DNA from 2 places in the Haloglycomyces albus DSM 45210 genome. Region 1 is predicted to be linked to the other one. Evidence: riboswitches for the same ligand, from Rfam matches in the RefSeq annotation. Region 1 holds a riboswitch; the other holds the start of a gene.
The links. A riboswitch is a leader RNA that binds a small molecule or an ion and turns the genes downstream of it on or off. The one in region 1 is predicted to bind thiamine pyrophosphate.

Region 1 (8,026 bases):
ATAACGTCGAGGCCACCCGTGTGGAACAGCGCACGGACTTTGACAAGCTGGTCCTCGACGTAGAGGTCAAGTCCTCGACCACGCCGCGTACGGCGCTGGCTTCAGCGGGATCGACTCTGGTGGAACTGTTCGGTCTCTACCGGGAACTCGACGTGGAGGCCGAAGGCATCGACGTCGGACCGTCGCCCGCCGACCAGCAGCTGGCCGCCGATCTCGCCCTGCCGATTGAGGACCTGGACATGACCGTCCGGTCGTACAACTGCCTCAAGCGCGAGGGTGTGGACACCGTGGGCGACCTCATCAACCGCACTGAAGCCGACCTGCTGGACATCCGCAACTTCGGACAGAAGTCCATCGACGAAGTGAAGATGAAGCTGGCCGGCATGGGACTGGGTCTGAAGGACTCACCTGGAACCTTCGACTACAGTGAAGCCGCTTCGACCTACGACCCCAACGGGGCTCCGGTCACCACTTCCGCTCCGGCCGACGAAATCGATGACTTCGAAGACGACGGCGATGACCTTCGCGAAACCGAACAGCTCTAAACGCTAGAGCTTACAGACCAAGGGAGTTTAAGAATGCCCACTCCGACTAAGGGCCGTCGCCTGGGAAGCTCTCCGGCGCACGAAAAACTGATGCTCGCTGGGCTGGCGGCGTCGCTGTTCGAACACGGCAGCGTCACGACCACGCTCACCAAAGCGCGTCGTCTGCGTCCCTACGCGGAACGCCTGATCACCTATGGCAAGAAAGGTACCTTGCATCACCGTCGCCTGGCTCTGGCCAAGCTGCGGAACAAGGACATCACCCACGACCTCTTCGAGCAGGTCGCGCCGCGGTTCTCCAACCGCGACGGTGGCTACACCCGCATTATCAAAGCGGGTCGCCGCAAAGGTGACAACGCGCCGATGGCGATCATCGAGCTGGTGGACTAACCACCGGACCGATTAACATTCAAGCCGCACACCCAACCCGGGTGTGCGGCTTTGTTTTTTCTTTGGGGAAGAAGGAGACGGTACATGGATCAGGTTCGTCTGCGCTTGCGGGTGTCATACGACGGGACGGCCTATTCCGGCTGGGCGGTGCAGCCTCAGCGCCCCACGGTGGCCGCCGAGGTCATACGGGCCCTGACACTGTTGTTCGGCGAGCTGGAGGACTTCACCGTCGCGGGACGTACCGATGCCGGGGTACACGCTACCGGTCAAGTCGTACACGTCGACGTGAATCGAGCGAAATGGGAAGAACTGCGCCCCAAACTGTTGTGGCGATTGCGCGGGATTCTCCCTGCTGACGTCCGCGTTACTCGCGCCGAAGAGGTCGACCCGGTCTTCAACGCCCGCTTCGCCGCCGAATGGCGTCGCTACACCTATCGGGTGTCCGATCACACCTGGGGGGTCGACCCGCTGCGCCGCATCGACACCCTGCCGTGGCCCCGCCCGGTCGACGTCGACAGGATGAACCGCGCCTGCGAACGGCTGCTGGGGGAGCACGATTTCGTAGGGTTCTGTAAACGTAAGGAAGGGGCGACCACGATCCGTGCCCTATTGGATTACCACTGGGAGCGGGACGCCGATGGAACGGCCGTGGCCACCGTCCGGGCCGATGCCTTCTGCCATTCCATGGTGCGATCGCTGGTAGGCGCGGCTCTTGCGGTGGGAGACGGGCGACGGGACGAAGACTGGCTCGCCTCCCTGCTGCGTGTGGATCAACGGGCCAACGATGTGCATGTGGTTGGGCCGAAGGGGCTGACTCTGGTGGAGGTGTATTACTCCGACGATCCGGCACGCTGGGCGGAACGTGTGCATACGACCCGACGAATTCGGACCCTGACGGAGCAGAACTCCCCTGAAGCACCCAACGCCCAAGCGGGCGACGAAGGATGACGGCCTCCTCGTCGCCGTACGCGCCATGTGTCAGGTGAAGGCCTCGTAGAGGTTGTAGGCGGCCAGTAGAGCCATGGCCCCGGCCCCGATCTTGGTGAGTACTCCGATCGGTACGAACTTCACGAGAGTGCGTCCACCCATGATTCCCAGGGCGGCGACCGTCCAGAGCGCCAATACCGCGCCGAGCGCGACGGACAAGGGATGTCCGTAGTGGGCGGTGAAGCTGGCCATCATCAGCTGTGACATGTCCCCGAATTCGGCGACCAGAATAATGCTGAAGCTCATCCCGGCCACTTTCCAGAACGACTTTCCGGTAGGGGTCTTCGTTTCGTCGGCGGCGTCGGCCTCGTCGTCGTCCTTATGGAAGAACAGCGTGACCGCCCCAATGAGAAACAGGGCCGCTACCACGATGGACAGGAGTTGCTGCGGAAGCAGGGTCAGCAGACTTCCCGCACTCACGGCCAGGATCACGTGGACGACGAAGGCGGCCGCCGCTCCGAGGAACACGTAGATCGGGCGAAAACGGGTGCTCAACATGAGCCCGGCCAGGGTGGTTTTATCGGGGATTTCCGCGATGAAGATGAGGCCGAATACAACGGCTGCTGCGGTGATATCGATGATGGATCCTTGCTCGGTTGGGCCGTGCCGAGGATCAAACACAAGACGACTTCGGCACGGCAGCGGGCATCACACTGCGACCGAAGGTCTCGCTGGCGGAAACCGTGGTTCCCGCTCCAGGTGCCGGGCCGGAAGGCCAGTATGTCGACAGTCTGGCGAAGAGCTACTCCCCTTCAGAGAGGTCAAGTCTACGTGGTCCCGTCGGGATACGACCAGGGTGGTGTGTCGTACTAGACAGATGCGGGCCCAACGCGGCTCGTTCACTCACCGTCCAGGTCTCGGCGGGGAAGCAGCCGGTCGACCAGCCAGGTATCGACGAGGTCGTTCACTATGGTGCGGACGGCTTCGGTTTCCTCGTTCAGCGCTTCACCGTTGGAACGTCCCACCACGGCGTAGAGAAGGTAGTGGCCGTAGGTGCTGTAGCCGACCATGGTGTCGGACCGTCCGAGGTCGGAACTCATGCCGTCCACCCGCAAGGCGGAAAACCCCCCTTCCAGATCGTTGTTGAGCTGTTCGGTGATCGATTCCGCCTCGGTGTCCGAGGACAGATTCATGACTCCAAGGGTGATGAGGAAGTCGCCGCTGTCAGAGCGGGCGGTCGCGCGCACGGTCTGGGTGCAGGCGGATTGCTCGACGAGGTCGGCCAAATCCCCGATCACCGCCTCTGTGCAGGGTTTCAGGTTCTCCTGGCCGATGACCGTGTATCCCCGCTCCGATCCGTTGGGTGTCAACACTTCGGGCCCGAACAGTTCATCGACGGTGAGGGGGTCGGGGTCGGTGTCGCGGGCGGCGATGGGGTCGACGACGTCATTGGGGTCATGGTCGAGCATCGATCCCTCTTCGGCCGTCTCACCTCCGTCGTCTCCCTGGGGGACGGCGGCCAGGGGTTGCGAGGGCGGACCGCTTTCCTTCTCCTGCAATACGATATACGTCCCCGCTAGACAGCCGGCCGTGACGGCGAGACCGGAGACGACAGCCAGGATCTTGGTCCACCGGCGCGTACGGACGCTGGCCTTTCGTGCCGCGCGGCGAAGGCGACGGGACGCGTGTATTTCGTCGAGGTGTTCCTCCAGTTCCTCTTCCGGAGTGAGCGGATGGGGGAGGTCGTCCGGGGCCAAACGAGCGGTCGGAGTGTGTTCCGGAAGTGAAGTGCCGCGGGTGGCCACCGGGCGCTGCGAAGGCGCCTGTCGTTGGCCCGGTGTTCTATCGACGTCAGGTACGCCGAACGGAGATGGAGCGTGTGGCATATTTCGGAGAATAGCCCCGCAGGAGCCGAGTACGGAGGATTTTCCCTCGTCGGGGTGAGTTTGTATGGGGATTACGGTGCGGAAACATGAACGGTCGGCGTGTCGGAATCGTTAGCAGTGGCGTGCGACACGTATCCGGGAAAACGGCGACGCTCTCCGCATGCGACGGCCGATCGCTCCAGTGGCATAATCACCGGGTGTCGAACGTAGAGCAACCCGATGACGGTCCCGAACATTACTTTTCCGCGCAGCCGACCTCGACCGACCGCGAACGAACCGTCTCCTTTGACGTCGATGGACGTTCCTATGAGTTGGTGGCCTCGGCGGGGGTCTTTTCGGGAAGTCGCCTGGATCCCGGAACGAACGTGCTTCTGGGGAAAGTCACCCCACCGGACGGAGGTGGGACGTATCTGGACCTGGGGTGTGGATACGGCCCTATTACGGCCGTTTTGGCCGAGAACCCACAGGCGCAGGTGTGGGCGGTCGATGTCAATGAGCGTGCCTTGGACCTGACTCGGCGAAACACGTCCGATTCCGAAGGGACGGTGTACGTGCGGTCGGTGGACGAGGTGCCCGCCGAGGTTCGTTTCGATGAGATCTGGTCGAACCCCCCGATCAAGATCGGTAAGGAAAGCCTGCATCGGCTCTTGAGCGAGTGGTTGCCGCGATTGCGTCCCAACGGGGTCGCCTGGCTCGTCGTTTCCAAGCACCTGGGCGGGGACTCTCTGGCGAAGTGGCTCGCCTCGGAGGGCTGGGCGGTTGACAAGCACGCCAGCGCCAAGGGTTACCGCGTCCTGCGGGTATCGCGCGACTGACACGCTGCGCATGCCTCGGTGCTGTTGTCTCACTCACGACGAAACGTGTTCGGTACTGGCGTATGAACCGTACGTGCCGTACAGTGATAATCGAACAGTGAACTCACGGGGGCCCGATGCATCGGGCTGAGATTGGACTGGGTAGTCCTGACCGTACCGACCTGATCCAGGTAATACTGGCGAAGGGAGAAGGGTGCTATGCGGTTGACTTCGCAATTGCCACGGCTACATCTCATTACGGACACACGTCTCGATTCCAATCCGATTCAGACTGCCGAGGCGGCGCTTGACGCGGGCGTTCGACTCATCCAGGTGCGCACCGAGGACCATTTCACCGATCGCGCCGAATTCGACTTGGCACGCTGTCTCATGGAAATGTGTCGACAGTCCGGGGCCTGGTGCCTCATCAATGATTCCGTCCACATCGCACAGGCGGTCGGCGCCGACGGTGTGCATCTCGGCGATGACGACCTCCCCGTCGATGCCGCTCGGCGAATCCTCGATCCGACGCTGACGATCGGAGCGACCTGCCGTGGCCCGCAAAGTGCGCGGGCGGCACGCCGCGCCGGTGCCGACTATCTCGGAGTCGGACCGGTCAACGCGACAACGACCAAAATCAGCCTTTCCGAAACCCTGGGGACCGACGGCTTGAAGGCGGTGTGCACCGCGGTCGAACTACCCGTGGTCGCGGTCGGCGGCATCGACGCCGCCAGTGCGGCGTCCTGCCGCGCAGCCGGTGCTCACGGAGTGGCGGTCGTATCCGCCGTTTCCCGTGCCAGGGACGTCCGAAGCGCCACATCCGAGCTGCTCGATGCGGTGGGAGAGACGTTCTCGGTACCTCCTCAGCCGCCGAGTACCGCCGACACGGGGCACGCGGCGTCCTCCTCACGGAGGAGCTGAACGGATGCGTATTTCCATTCTCGGAGCAGGCATCATCGGCCTCTCCGCCGCTTGGCGGCTGTCCGAGGACGGTCACGTCGTGACCGTCTACGACGGGTCACCGCAACGAGCGGCCACTCATGCGGCGGCCGGAATGCTGGCCGCGGTCACGGAGGCCGAGTTCGGCGAAGAGGATTTGGTTCCCTTTGCCGTGGAATCGGTCTCGCAGTGGCCCGATTTCGCTCGGCGTCTTGAGGCGGTGAGCGACATAGAATTGTCCTATCGTGCTCATCCTACGATCCTTTTGGGATGGAACGAGTCCGATCGCGCCGCGGTTCGGCGGCAGGTGACTCTGTATCAGCGCCTGCGGCTTCCGGTGGAGACGATCGGTGTTCGCCGCCTGCGACGCACCGAGCCTCTGCTCAGTTCCAGCTGTCGCGAAGCGCACCTGGTCACTACCGATCAGGCGGTGGACCCACGCGCTGTGCTGCGAGCCCTGTGGGTGGCGTGTGAAGGTACGGGGGTCGAATTCGTGCCGCAGGACGTTCACGACATCAGGCGGTTGGACGCCGATCGGGTCGTCCTCGCCACGGGAAATCAGGCGCGCGCCTTTGACCTTCCCATTCGACCGGTACGAGGTGTCGTGTTGCGTCTCAAGGGAACGACTGACCTTCCCGGGCACACCGTCAGGTCGATTGTGGATGACAACTCGGTGTATCTCGTGCCACGTCTCAATGGGGAACTGGTGGTCGGGGCAACGTCCGACGAAATCACCGACCCCGGGCACGGCACCGCCGGGGCGACCTTGGATCTCTTGCGGTACGCCGCCGCGCTGGTACCCGAGGTACGGGAATACCGCTTGGAAGAAGTGACGGTCGGCTATCGACCGACCGGCCCGGACAATCGCCCACTGCTCGGATACGTCGACGAGACCACCATTGTCGCCGCCGGTCACTATCGCCACGGAATCGCGCTGGCTCCCGCTACGGCGACGAGCGTGTCGGAATTGGTCGCGTCCGGAAGCAGTTCCCTCGCACCCAGCAGCTTTGATCCCTTGCGTTGGGGTGCGTGGAATCCGAACTTTCCCGTCACACCCGACGACAGATTCGTGACCGGTCGCTGGGCTACCCGCCTCTAATTCCAGATCGTCGAGCTTTTCCATAGCCCCACACCTGGATTCATTTAGGAGAGTCACATGCAAATAGAGCTAAATGGACATCTATATCACGATATACAAACGGTGGAGGAAGCCGTCCGGGCGGTCACCACGGCATCGAAAGGCATTGCCGTGGCGGTCAATGGGGAAGTGGTGCCCAAACACCGCTGGGGAACTTCCTTGAGCCCCGACGACAAAGTCGAAGTCCTGACTGCGACGCAGGGAGGTTGAGCATGGAGCCCATCACCATTGCCGGACGGCGATTCGAATCGCGACTGATCCTCGGAACCGGAGGAGCGGCGAACCGGACGCACTTGGAACAGGCCATTAGCGCCTCCGGAGCGGAAATGGTCACCGTCGCGCTGCGACGGACCGACCCGAGTAGTCCAGGCGGTCTTCTCGAATCGCTGGAAAAGCTGGGGGTATCGGTGTTGCCCAATACAGCCGGATGCTATACCGCCGAACAGGCCGTGCGCACCGCTCGTCTGGCGCGGGAAGCCTTGGAGACCGACTGGGTCAAGTTGGAAGTGGTATCCGATCCCGACACCCTCCTACCCGATCCGGTGGAACTGCTGCAAGCGGCGGAGGAATTGGTCGCCGAAGGATTCACCGTCTTGCCCTACACCAATGACGATCCGGTGATCGCGCAACGTTTGGAAGAGGTCGGTTGTGCCGCGGTCATGCCGTTGGCCGCTCCCATCGGGACCGGTCTGGGGATTCGCAACCCCCATAATCTGCGACTGATCTGTGAGCGTTCCGCCGTGCCCGTCATTTGCGATGCGGGAATCGGAACGGCCTCCGACGCGGCGCAGGCGATGGAACTGGGGTGTTCCGCCGTACTGCTGGCGACGGCGGTGACGCGAGCCGAAAACCCGGAACTGATGGCACATGCCATGCGCGCTGCCGTGGAGGCCGGATGGGCCGCCGCCCATGCCGGTCGCATACCGAAACGTTTCCTGGCGCAGGCGTCGTCGCCCGTAGAGGGGGTGGCGGAGCTGTGACCACGCCCGGAGTAACGCTCACCGTCGCGGGTTCGGATTCCGGTGGAGGCGCGGGAATTCAGGCCGATCTGCATACCTTCAAGGCGCACGGCATGCACGGAACCAGCGTTCTGACCGCGATCACGGCACAAAACACCGTGGGAGTGAGCTTCGCCCAATCGGTCGGTCCGGCAACGGTGGCCGCTCAGTTGGACGCCGTGCTGTCGGATTTTCGGGTACGTGCGGTGAAAACCGGGATGCTCGCCGATGTCGACACCCTGGACGTGGTCGCCGACTATGCGCGGAAAGGCCGGCTACCTCAGCTGGTTGTCGACCCGGTCATGGTGACCACCAGCGGAGACGCACTTTTCGAGGGGGAGGCCGAACGGTATCTGTACGCCTTTGCCGACGTCCCTACGCTGATCACGCCCAATCGTGATGAGGCGGAACG
Region 2 (8,026 bases), 2.7 Mb from region 1:
TCAACACCTACCCGACGTGCTGTGCGTCCGAGCCGTCGAGGTGTCCTAATGCCGGTGACGATATTGATTCCGTCTGCTTTGCGTAGTGAAACCGGCGGAGAGGCGCGTTTGAAGCTCACGGTGGAAGGACCGGTGAGTTTGCGTGACGTTCTGGACGCGGTGGCGGTGAGCCACCCTCGCTTGGAACGCCGTCTGCGGGACGAGTCCGGGCTTCTACGTCGTTTCGTCAACTTCTACGTGGGTGATGAGGAGTGCCGTGCCCTTGACGGGCAAGACACTCAGGTTGCCGAGGGGCAGGATGTTCAGATCCTGCCTTCGGTGGCTGGAGGATAACGTCGTGGGACGGTTGCCTCCCGATATGTGACAGTGACTCGGATACCGCTAGGTCGAATGCGACACTGCGGAGGGTGGTGGGAGATAATAGGGCCATTCGATCATATGTGAGGAGTGCTCAGGTGTTCGATTGGTCAACCATCAAAGCTGTATCCTTCGATGGCGACGAGACCTTGTGGAACTTCCAGACCGCCATGCGGGAAGCTCTACAGAAGGCCGTCGACACGATGCGGTCGGAAGGGCTGCGGCGGCCTGACGGCGATGTCTCGGTCGAATGGCTGATCGAGGTGCGTGAGCGACTGGCCGCCCTCCCCAAATACGGGCGGACGACAATGGAGGGGATTCGGCGCGCGGCCTTCCGAGAAGCGGTGGCACAGTGCGGAGGTGACATTGAGTCGGCCGATCGTCTGTGTGACCGCTACTTTGACGACCGACTCAGTGGCCAGCGCCTGTACGACCGCACCATTGAAACCTTGGAATCATTGGCGCACAACTATTCTTTGGCGTTGGTAACAAACGGCAATACCCGCCCCGAAAGCATGGGATTGGGGGAGCGTTTCGACGTCGTAGTCACTGCCGCCGAGTCGGGTTTTGTGAAACCCGACAGTCGAATTTTCGGGGTCGCCATCGAGCGTTTGGATGTTGCGCCGGAGAATTGCGTTCACATCGGCGATCATCCGGTGGAGGACGTCGCGGCGGCTCAGAACGCGGGATTGCGGACGATCTGGTTGAATCGTTCTGGTGGGGAAAGCGACGTGAACATTAAACCCGACGCGGAGATCGGGCGGCTGCCCGACCTCCTCAGTCTCTAACTATGCGGTAAAGGGATCGAGTGATGTCCAGAAACGGTCGACGGCGGCCATGTCACCGACGACGTCGACCGATTCGGTGGAAACGCGCTTCCACAGCCACAGCATGAGATCCGACGGGTCGGCCGAAACGATCGCGTCCGTATCGTCGGAGACGTCGTTTTCGACGTCGATGCCGTCCGGGGCTATGGCGAGCGTCCATGACCGCTGGGGCGCCTTGAGGCCGATACGAAGCCCCTGAAGAGCTTCGAGTATGTCACGTACCTCTTCATTTCCGTCCACGCTGTACCAGGCGAGCATGACGGTGACGAACTCATCGATGCCCTCGAGCGCCAAGTCCTCGTTGTTCACCTTAGGTGAGCCGCCGTCGATCAGCTCCGCGTCGATGCGATGGACCACGGTTTCGAGAGCCATACGACGGATCCAGAAGCCTACCGTTTGATCCGGTCCGTGCCAGGTCCACGTTCGGTCACCGGGTTGCCCTACATTCAGAGTGGCGGATAGATCGGCTACTGCGGCATCGAATCCCGTCGCCGTGTCTTTCCCAATGCGTTCCGGCGGAGGCCAATCGGGGGCCGCATTCGCCTTCATTCCGTTGGTGACGCCGTCGTAGACCTGAGTGCAGTGGTGGAGTAGTTGAGCTCCATTCCAGTCGGGGCAGGTTGGTACCCGGCCGTCAAGATTGGCAGCGGCCGCCTGGCGCAGAAGTCGGGCCTCGGCGAGAAATTCGTTGTGCATATCGGAGAAATCCATACTGCAACAATATCGACGACCGCTGACATGAAGTTCTCAATTACCCGTTCACTTGATGAACCAGGGGCAGATAATCTTGGAACGCCTTTTCGATTTGCTGTGGCTCGAGTCCGTAGCGGAAAATGTCGTATTCATGTCGGCGGTCGCGGATCGGACGGTCGGTGAGCCGATCAAGTTTGTTGGAATCCTCCCGAGTCCAATTCGCTCCGAGCTTGCGGTACAGCTCGGGGACGTAGTTCTGGGGGTCGGACACGAGTTGGTGGTATCCGACGTCGATAATGCCTCCACGTGGGGCGTTGGGACGATGACGACGTCCTTCGTTGACCGACTCACTGAGGACGTCCAACCACATTCGTCCAATATGGTGGCGATCGATATCCTTGACGTGCAATCCGCCGAGCGTTTCCACCAGGCTGCAGAACGATCCCATGACCGTCATGGGATCGCGGTGGGTCCACACGATCGTCGCATCGGGGAAGGTGCGGAAAATGACGTCCAGATCGGCGACGTGACCGGGGTATTTGAGAATCCATCGCTGTGGTTGGCGACCATGTTGGAGGACTTGCAGGGCTTCTTTGAGGTACTGGTAGTCCTCGGTGAGGTCACGTTGAGTCAGCCATTCCCGGTAGTCTTCCATGAGGGCGCAACTGAGGTGGAAATAGGTGTGCGGCAGTAGCGCGAGTGACTCCTCCGGCTGGTCGATGCGGACGGGGTGGATGATGTCGAATGCCGGGGAGAATTTGAAGGTGGCGTCGAGCTGCCGCTGGATGCTTTTGATACGTCGATGTCTCTCGACCTCGTCCAGGTCGAGGCTGGTGTATTGCAGTTCCCACAGCAGCGGACCACGATGGCCGTCACTGCGTGCCAGTATTTTGTGCGTCAAGCTGGTGGCGGTTCTTGGGAGGCCGACGACGAATACGGGACGCTCAATGACCTCGTCGCGAATGGCGGGATTGTCGCGATGCAACTGGCGCACCCGTAGCCGGTTTTCCAAGCGGCTGACGGCTCCGTCGAGCTGGCCTTTCCAACCGATGGGCGTCAATCCGGGTGTGGAGGCGAAGCAGCGGAGTAGGAAATCGAAGTCGTCGACGAACGCCTGATCGTCGTCAATGCTGTATCCGGTGGACTCCACCAGTTTATCAACGGACTCGTACCAGGCACGAGAAGCTTTGTCAGGATCTTGGCGTGCTTTGGTGAAGGGTGAGAGTACTGTATTGAGGAACTTGGCGGTATTGGTAATCCTGCGCATCGAAATGTATCTTTCATGCTTGTCGGGCACCGATAATGAGTACAATGCAGTACAGGGTACTTGACCTTGTGGCACCCCAGGGAAATGAGTGGGCATCACGATCGTGGTTCGTGTGCGACTAGAAATCCCCGCTGTCGAATCGGGCAGAACGTAACTCTCGTATCGTGAACCGCCAAAGGTTAATACGTAAACGTGATGTCCGCTTGAAGCGCAGGGACGACATTCGAGGCGTATTTCAGCAGTGTTCGGCCTCCACACCACACTTTTAATGGTCGAGCAGCGAGTATAGAGATAGCCCTGTTTCCCGAAGGTCTCAACCACCAAGCCGCTCCCAGGGACAATCGCAACTTGCGAGCCGCACGTGCTTCAGCACGATGCGGTGGTAGAGATGCCTGTATTTCATCAAGACGAGCCTGACCACCACACAAGTCTGTTACGTAACTGGCGAGCCGCTAACAGCGCGCGCAGCGCGTGTGCAGCGGCGGTAGAGCTGGAGGGGAGCTCAGGTTGTTCCAGGTGCTGCAGATTTGCGCGAGGAGGATTCGTTGCGACCTTCAGGTCGTGAGAATCCCCCGCAGCGTAAATATGGAGTGCCTGGGGCAAGCTGAGCGGTCACCCACCAACCAAAAAAAGAGTCGGCGGGATCGCCGCCGACTCACACAACAGGACAGAGAAAACAATCGCGCCGTTCAAGCGATATCATCCCCTCTTATATCTATTGTGACGAATGATGCAAGGTTTTGGTTCCGGTCGGCGGGGGTGATAACGTTCTATTCACACGACAGGGGAGCCCTACGGCTGAGAGTGTGAATTACATTCACAGACCCTCACTACCTGAACCGGATGATGCCGGCGGAGGGAGTCGGAGGTCTCGTCTGTGCTGCTTGCCCAAGTAGAAAGGCACAGAAATGACTGACCCTACTTCGCATTCCAAATCTGATAAACCGCAGGGCTTTGCCCCTCTGCGGTGGCGCATGGTGGACATCATCACCTGCGCCGTCCTCGCAGTCGCCTTCGGTGTGGTTTTCTGGGCCTGGAACCTGATGTGGGCCTTTTCCACTCCGGCATTGGAAGCCGTTTACCCGCCCCTGAAGGGAATCCTCTACGGTGTCTGGTTGATTCCGGCGGTCCTGGCACCATTGATCGTTCGGAAAGCCGGTGCCTCGGTCTTCACCGAAGGTCTCGCTGCCAGCGTGAGCCTCTTGATGGGGTCCCAATGGGGTGTGTTGGTGGCCGTCCAAGGTGTCGTGCAGGGTCTGGGCGGTGAACTGGCTTTTGCCGGCGGCCGCTACCGTCATTACAATCGTGGCATCGCGATTCTGGCCGGTGCCTTGGCCGCGACCACCGCTACGATCTGGGACGTATTCGCTTACTACAGTGCCACCGGACTCTGGACCTTCCAGGTTCCATTCGTCCTCATCTCGGCGACCTCGGGTGCCATCGTCGCCGGTCTGGGATCGTGGTACCTGATGCGCGCGCTCTTGCCTACCGGGGCTTTGAACTCACTGGCGGCGGGCGCCGAACGGGAACGGATCTAGAGAACCATGGTCGTCACCGCACGTGGCCTTGGCTTCAGGCATGCCGGTCGCCGCGCCCCGGCGGTGCAGGAGCTCGACTTTCACATCGCGGATGGGGAGAACGTTCTCTTGCTGGGGCCGTCGGGCAGCGGTAAATCGACGCTCTTGGCGCTTCTGGCGGGGCTGGCGGATACCAGAGGCGGCGAGCTCAGTGGAGAGTTGACAATCGACGGCTCCGACCCGGCCGTACGGCGCAATGGATCCGGCATGGTCTTTCAGGACCCACTGAGCCAGATCATTATGGCGCGTTGTGGTGACGATGTGGCTTTTGGCCTGGAAAACCAGGCCACTCCCGAATCCGATATCTGGCCGATGGTGCGGCGTGCGCTGGCGGGGGTCGGATTTCCCTATCCACTCCACCACCCCACCGCGGCCCTGTCGGGCGGCGAAATGCAGCGTCTCGCCATTGCGGGAAACTTGGCTCGCCGCCCGGGCCTGATGCTGTTCGATGAACCTTCGGCCAATCTGGACGCCGAGGGACGCTCGCTGGTGTGGCAAGCGCTCGATCCCATCTTGGCCGATCCTGACATGACGTGTGTGATGGTGGAACACCGGTTGGCCGAGGTCGGTGATCGTTTCGATCGTGCGCTGGTTCTGGACGGTGAGGGGAGACTGTTGGCCTCCGGATCTGCCGCCACCGTTCTCGCCGAACACGATGATCGCTTGATCGAGCACGGTATCTGGAGCCCCAATGTCCCCGTTCCATCGCCACGACGCGGGGACCCCGGCCGGGTGTGCCTGTCGGCGACGAAGCTCGCCTATCGTTATAAACGATCCGATCATAATGCCGTGGAAGGGATTGACCTGCAACATCGATCAGGTGAAATGGTGGCGATCACCGGATCCAACGGATCGGGAAAAAGCACCTTGACGCGCTTGCTGGGAGGACTCGAGAAGCCGCGCACCGGTGCCGTGCGGGTCAGCGACTCGAATGTTCCACTACATCGGATGAAGGCACCGACCTTGGCCGGGCATGTGGGAACGGTGTTCCAGAATCCGGAAAATCAATTCATCACTTCCGAAGTCCGCGAGGAGCTGGCCTTCAGCCCACGCATGGCCGGTTGGGCGGAGAGCCGAACGGAACGTCGAGTGGACGAACTCCTGGAGCGTCTGGGACTGAGCCGTTTGGCCAGAGCCAACCCGTTTACGCTATCGGGCGGTGAAGCACGCCGTCTCTCGGTCGCCGCGGCATTGGCCGCCGCTCCCGGTGTCCTGCTGCTGGACGAACCCAGCTACGGGCAAGATCGGAGAACCTGGGCGGAGATGCTGGACCTGGTGCATCAAGTACGGAGTGAGGGAACCGGAATCATAGCCGTCACCCATGATCGAGACTTCGTGGCGGCATTGAGTGACCGCGAGATCGTCCTATCGGACGGTCGTGTGGCGGAGGAACGACAATGGTGACCGCTCTGCCGTTGTGTCCGCCCGAATCTCTGGTCGCGCGGTTGAACCCACTGTCCAAACTCATCGCCGCCGCGTCTGTCACCTTGGCCGCCTTCCTTCTTGACTCCTGGCAGGAATTGGGGCTCTTGCTGGGTTTCAGTCTGTTGCTCACCGCGGTATCGGGGGTGTCGTGGCCGCGCCTGGCCCACCGACTGCTTTTCTTCTGGTCGGCCGCCGCGATGGTGGTATTCATCAATACCGTCTGGGCAGCGGAGAAAACAGGACAGGTGTGGTGGACCTGGGGTCCGATCACCGTCGCCTCCGACGCTTTGGAAACGGGCACCGTTCTGGGACTGCGAGTGGCGATCGCCGCCCTGGTCGGTTTGGTCGGGTTGACGACGACCGATCCCACCGATATGGCAGACGCCCTGATGCAGCAGTGGCGGGTCTCCGAACGATTCACCATCGGCGCTTTGACCGCATTGCGCATGCTGCCGTTGCTGGCCGAAGAATGGCAGCGCCTCAGTAGCGCTCGTCGCGCCCGAGGCCTGGACGGACGAGGAAATCCCATACGCCGAGTGCGCCTGTTTGCCTCGACCATGTTCGGCCTCCTGGTCATCGCCCTGCGGCGAGGACAACGCCTCGCGCTCGCCGTGGAGGCACGTGGCTTTGATCCGGCGGTCGACCGCACGTATGCGCGCCGATCGCGCTGGCACGGTCGCGACTGGGTATTGGTGGCGGTGGTCCTGGTATCGCTCTCCACCCTATTGGTCGTCTCGTCACGATAAGTATGATTCGATCTCATTCAAATTGACGCCTCTGGGAGTTATCTCCTTTACGATTTGTTACGGCATGGGCGTACATTTCGGACGAAGGGGGTACGGCGTGGCGACCTTGAGTGTATGGATTTTTCCCAATGTGGACGCCGCAGCGAACGCCGAACGCGATTTGATGGGGATGTCCAAGCAGAGGCTCATTGAAGTCGAAGACTTGGCGGTGGTCTCGTGGCCGGACGGTGCTAAAAAACCCCATACCTCGCGATTGGACGATCTGACGTGGACGGGAGCCGGATGGGGAGCGCTGTGGGGCATGCTCCTAGGGATGCTGTTCTTCATGCCGATCCTCGGGTCGGCGCTTGGCGCCGCGATCGGCGGTGTCACCGGGCATTTCGCCAATGTGGGAATCGATAGGGATTTCATCGCCGACGTCACGACCAAAGTGAAACCGGGAACCTCGGCACTGTTTCTCATGAGTGAGGAAGAGGTCGTCGATCGAATTCGAGAGGCTTTTAGCGGTGCCGAGTTGATTTACACGAATCTGAGTGCCGAACAGGAGATGAAGCTGCGGGAGGCGTTCCAGTCGGAACCGTCGTCGGGAGAAGCGCCGACCTCGTAGCAGGGGTCGTTCGAATCCAACGTGTCGGAGTGGACTTCCCGTAAGTGGGGCCCTACGCTCGTGTCGGGCTCGGCTGCGCGTCTTTGGGGACGCAACGCGCAGGCAACATAACGATGCCGTTTTGGAGGAGGTGGCGAATGGACACCGTCATTATGGCCCTATTGCTGGTCTTGTGCGCGGCAGCGTACACAGCACGCCGACGAGGCGTCGTGCTGCTGTTGTGGGGAATCAGCCTGATCGCGATGTTGGCCCTGTTCAGTTACCATGTCACCGATCCGCTGGGATATAGCTGGTAGGGGTGCCCATGACGAATAAACTGGGATTCTGGCTGGCTCATCTTTTCGTGCTGGCATATTTGGCGGTGCTCCTCATGGCGTTTGGAGTGCAATTCGTTGCCGGTGAGTTCCCTTGTCCTCTGTGCATGTTGCAGCGTATGGCGATGATTCTCGCCTGTGTGGGACCGATTTACATCATCTCCAGAGCACGCCACGGCGAAGTGTCGATCGGCGACTTCGCGTTTGGGTACG

Region 2: another riboswitch for thiamine pyrophosphate. It lies ahead of HALAL_RS0113140 (ECF transporter S component); the one in region 1 lies ahead of thiE (thiamine phosphate synthase).

Annotation. Positions count from the first base shown of each region.
Region 1 covers NZ_AZUQ01000001.1:168,167-176,192, reverse strand. Annotated here, with positions in the region: gene HALAL_RS0100905 (DNA-directed RNA polymerase subunit alpha) at 1-545, shown strand, start outside; partial or broken gene rplQ (50S ribosomal protein L17) at 579-929, shown strand; gene truA (tRNA pseudouridine(38-40) synthase TruA) at 1,017-1,880, shown strand; gene HALAL_RS0100890 (TMEM165/GDT1 family protein) at 1,911-2,501, opposite strand; gene HALAL_RS0100885 (hypothetical protein) at 2,759-3,745, opposite strand; gene HALAL_RS0100880 (class I SAM-dependent methyltransferase) at 3,943-4,560, shown strand; TPP riboswitch at 4,656-4,765, shown strand; gene thiE (thiamine phosphate synthase) at 4,759-5,460, shown strand; gene thiO (glycine oxidase ThiO) at 5,465-6,577, shown strand; gene thiS (sulfur carrier protein ThiS) at 6,635-6,826, shown strand; gene thiG (thiazole synthase) at 6,829-7,596, shown strand; gene thiD (bifunctional hydroxymethylpyrimidine kinase/phosphomethylpyrimidine kinase) at 7,593-8,026, shown strand, end outside.
Region 2 covers NZ_AZUQ01000001.1:2,834,688-2,842,713, forward strand. Annotated here, with positions in the region: gene HALAL_RS0113115 (WD40/YVTN/BNR-like repeat-containing protein) at 1-49, shown strand, start outside; gene HALAL_RS0113120 (MoaD/ThiS family protein) at 49-333, shown strand; gene HALAL_RS17780 (HAD family hydrolase) at 456-1,145, shown strand; gene HALAL_RS17785 (maleylpyruvate isomerase N-terminal domain-containing protein) at 1,146-1,895, opposite strand; gene HALAL_RS0113135 (sulfotransferase family protein) at 1,936-3,144, opposite strand; TPP riboswitch at 3,918-4,022, shown strand; gene HALAL_RS0113140 (ECF transporter S component) at 4,053-4,682, shown strand; gene HALAL_RS0113145 (ABC transporter ATP-binding protein) at 4,689-6,125, shown strand; gene HALAL_RS0113150 (energy-coupling factor transporter transmembrane component T family protein) at 6,119-6,892, shown strand; gene HALAL_RS0113155 (DUF1269 domain-containing protein) at 6,990-7,499, shown strand; gene HALAL_RS18695 (DUF5993 family protein) at 7,637-7,795, shown strand; partial or broken gene HALAL_RS19355 (disulfide bond formation protein B) at 7,804-8,026, shown strand, end outside.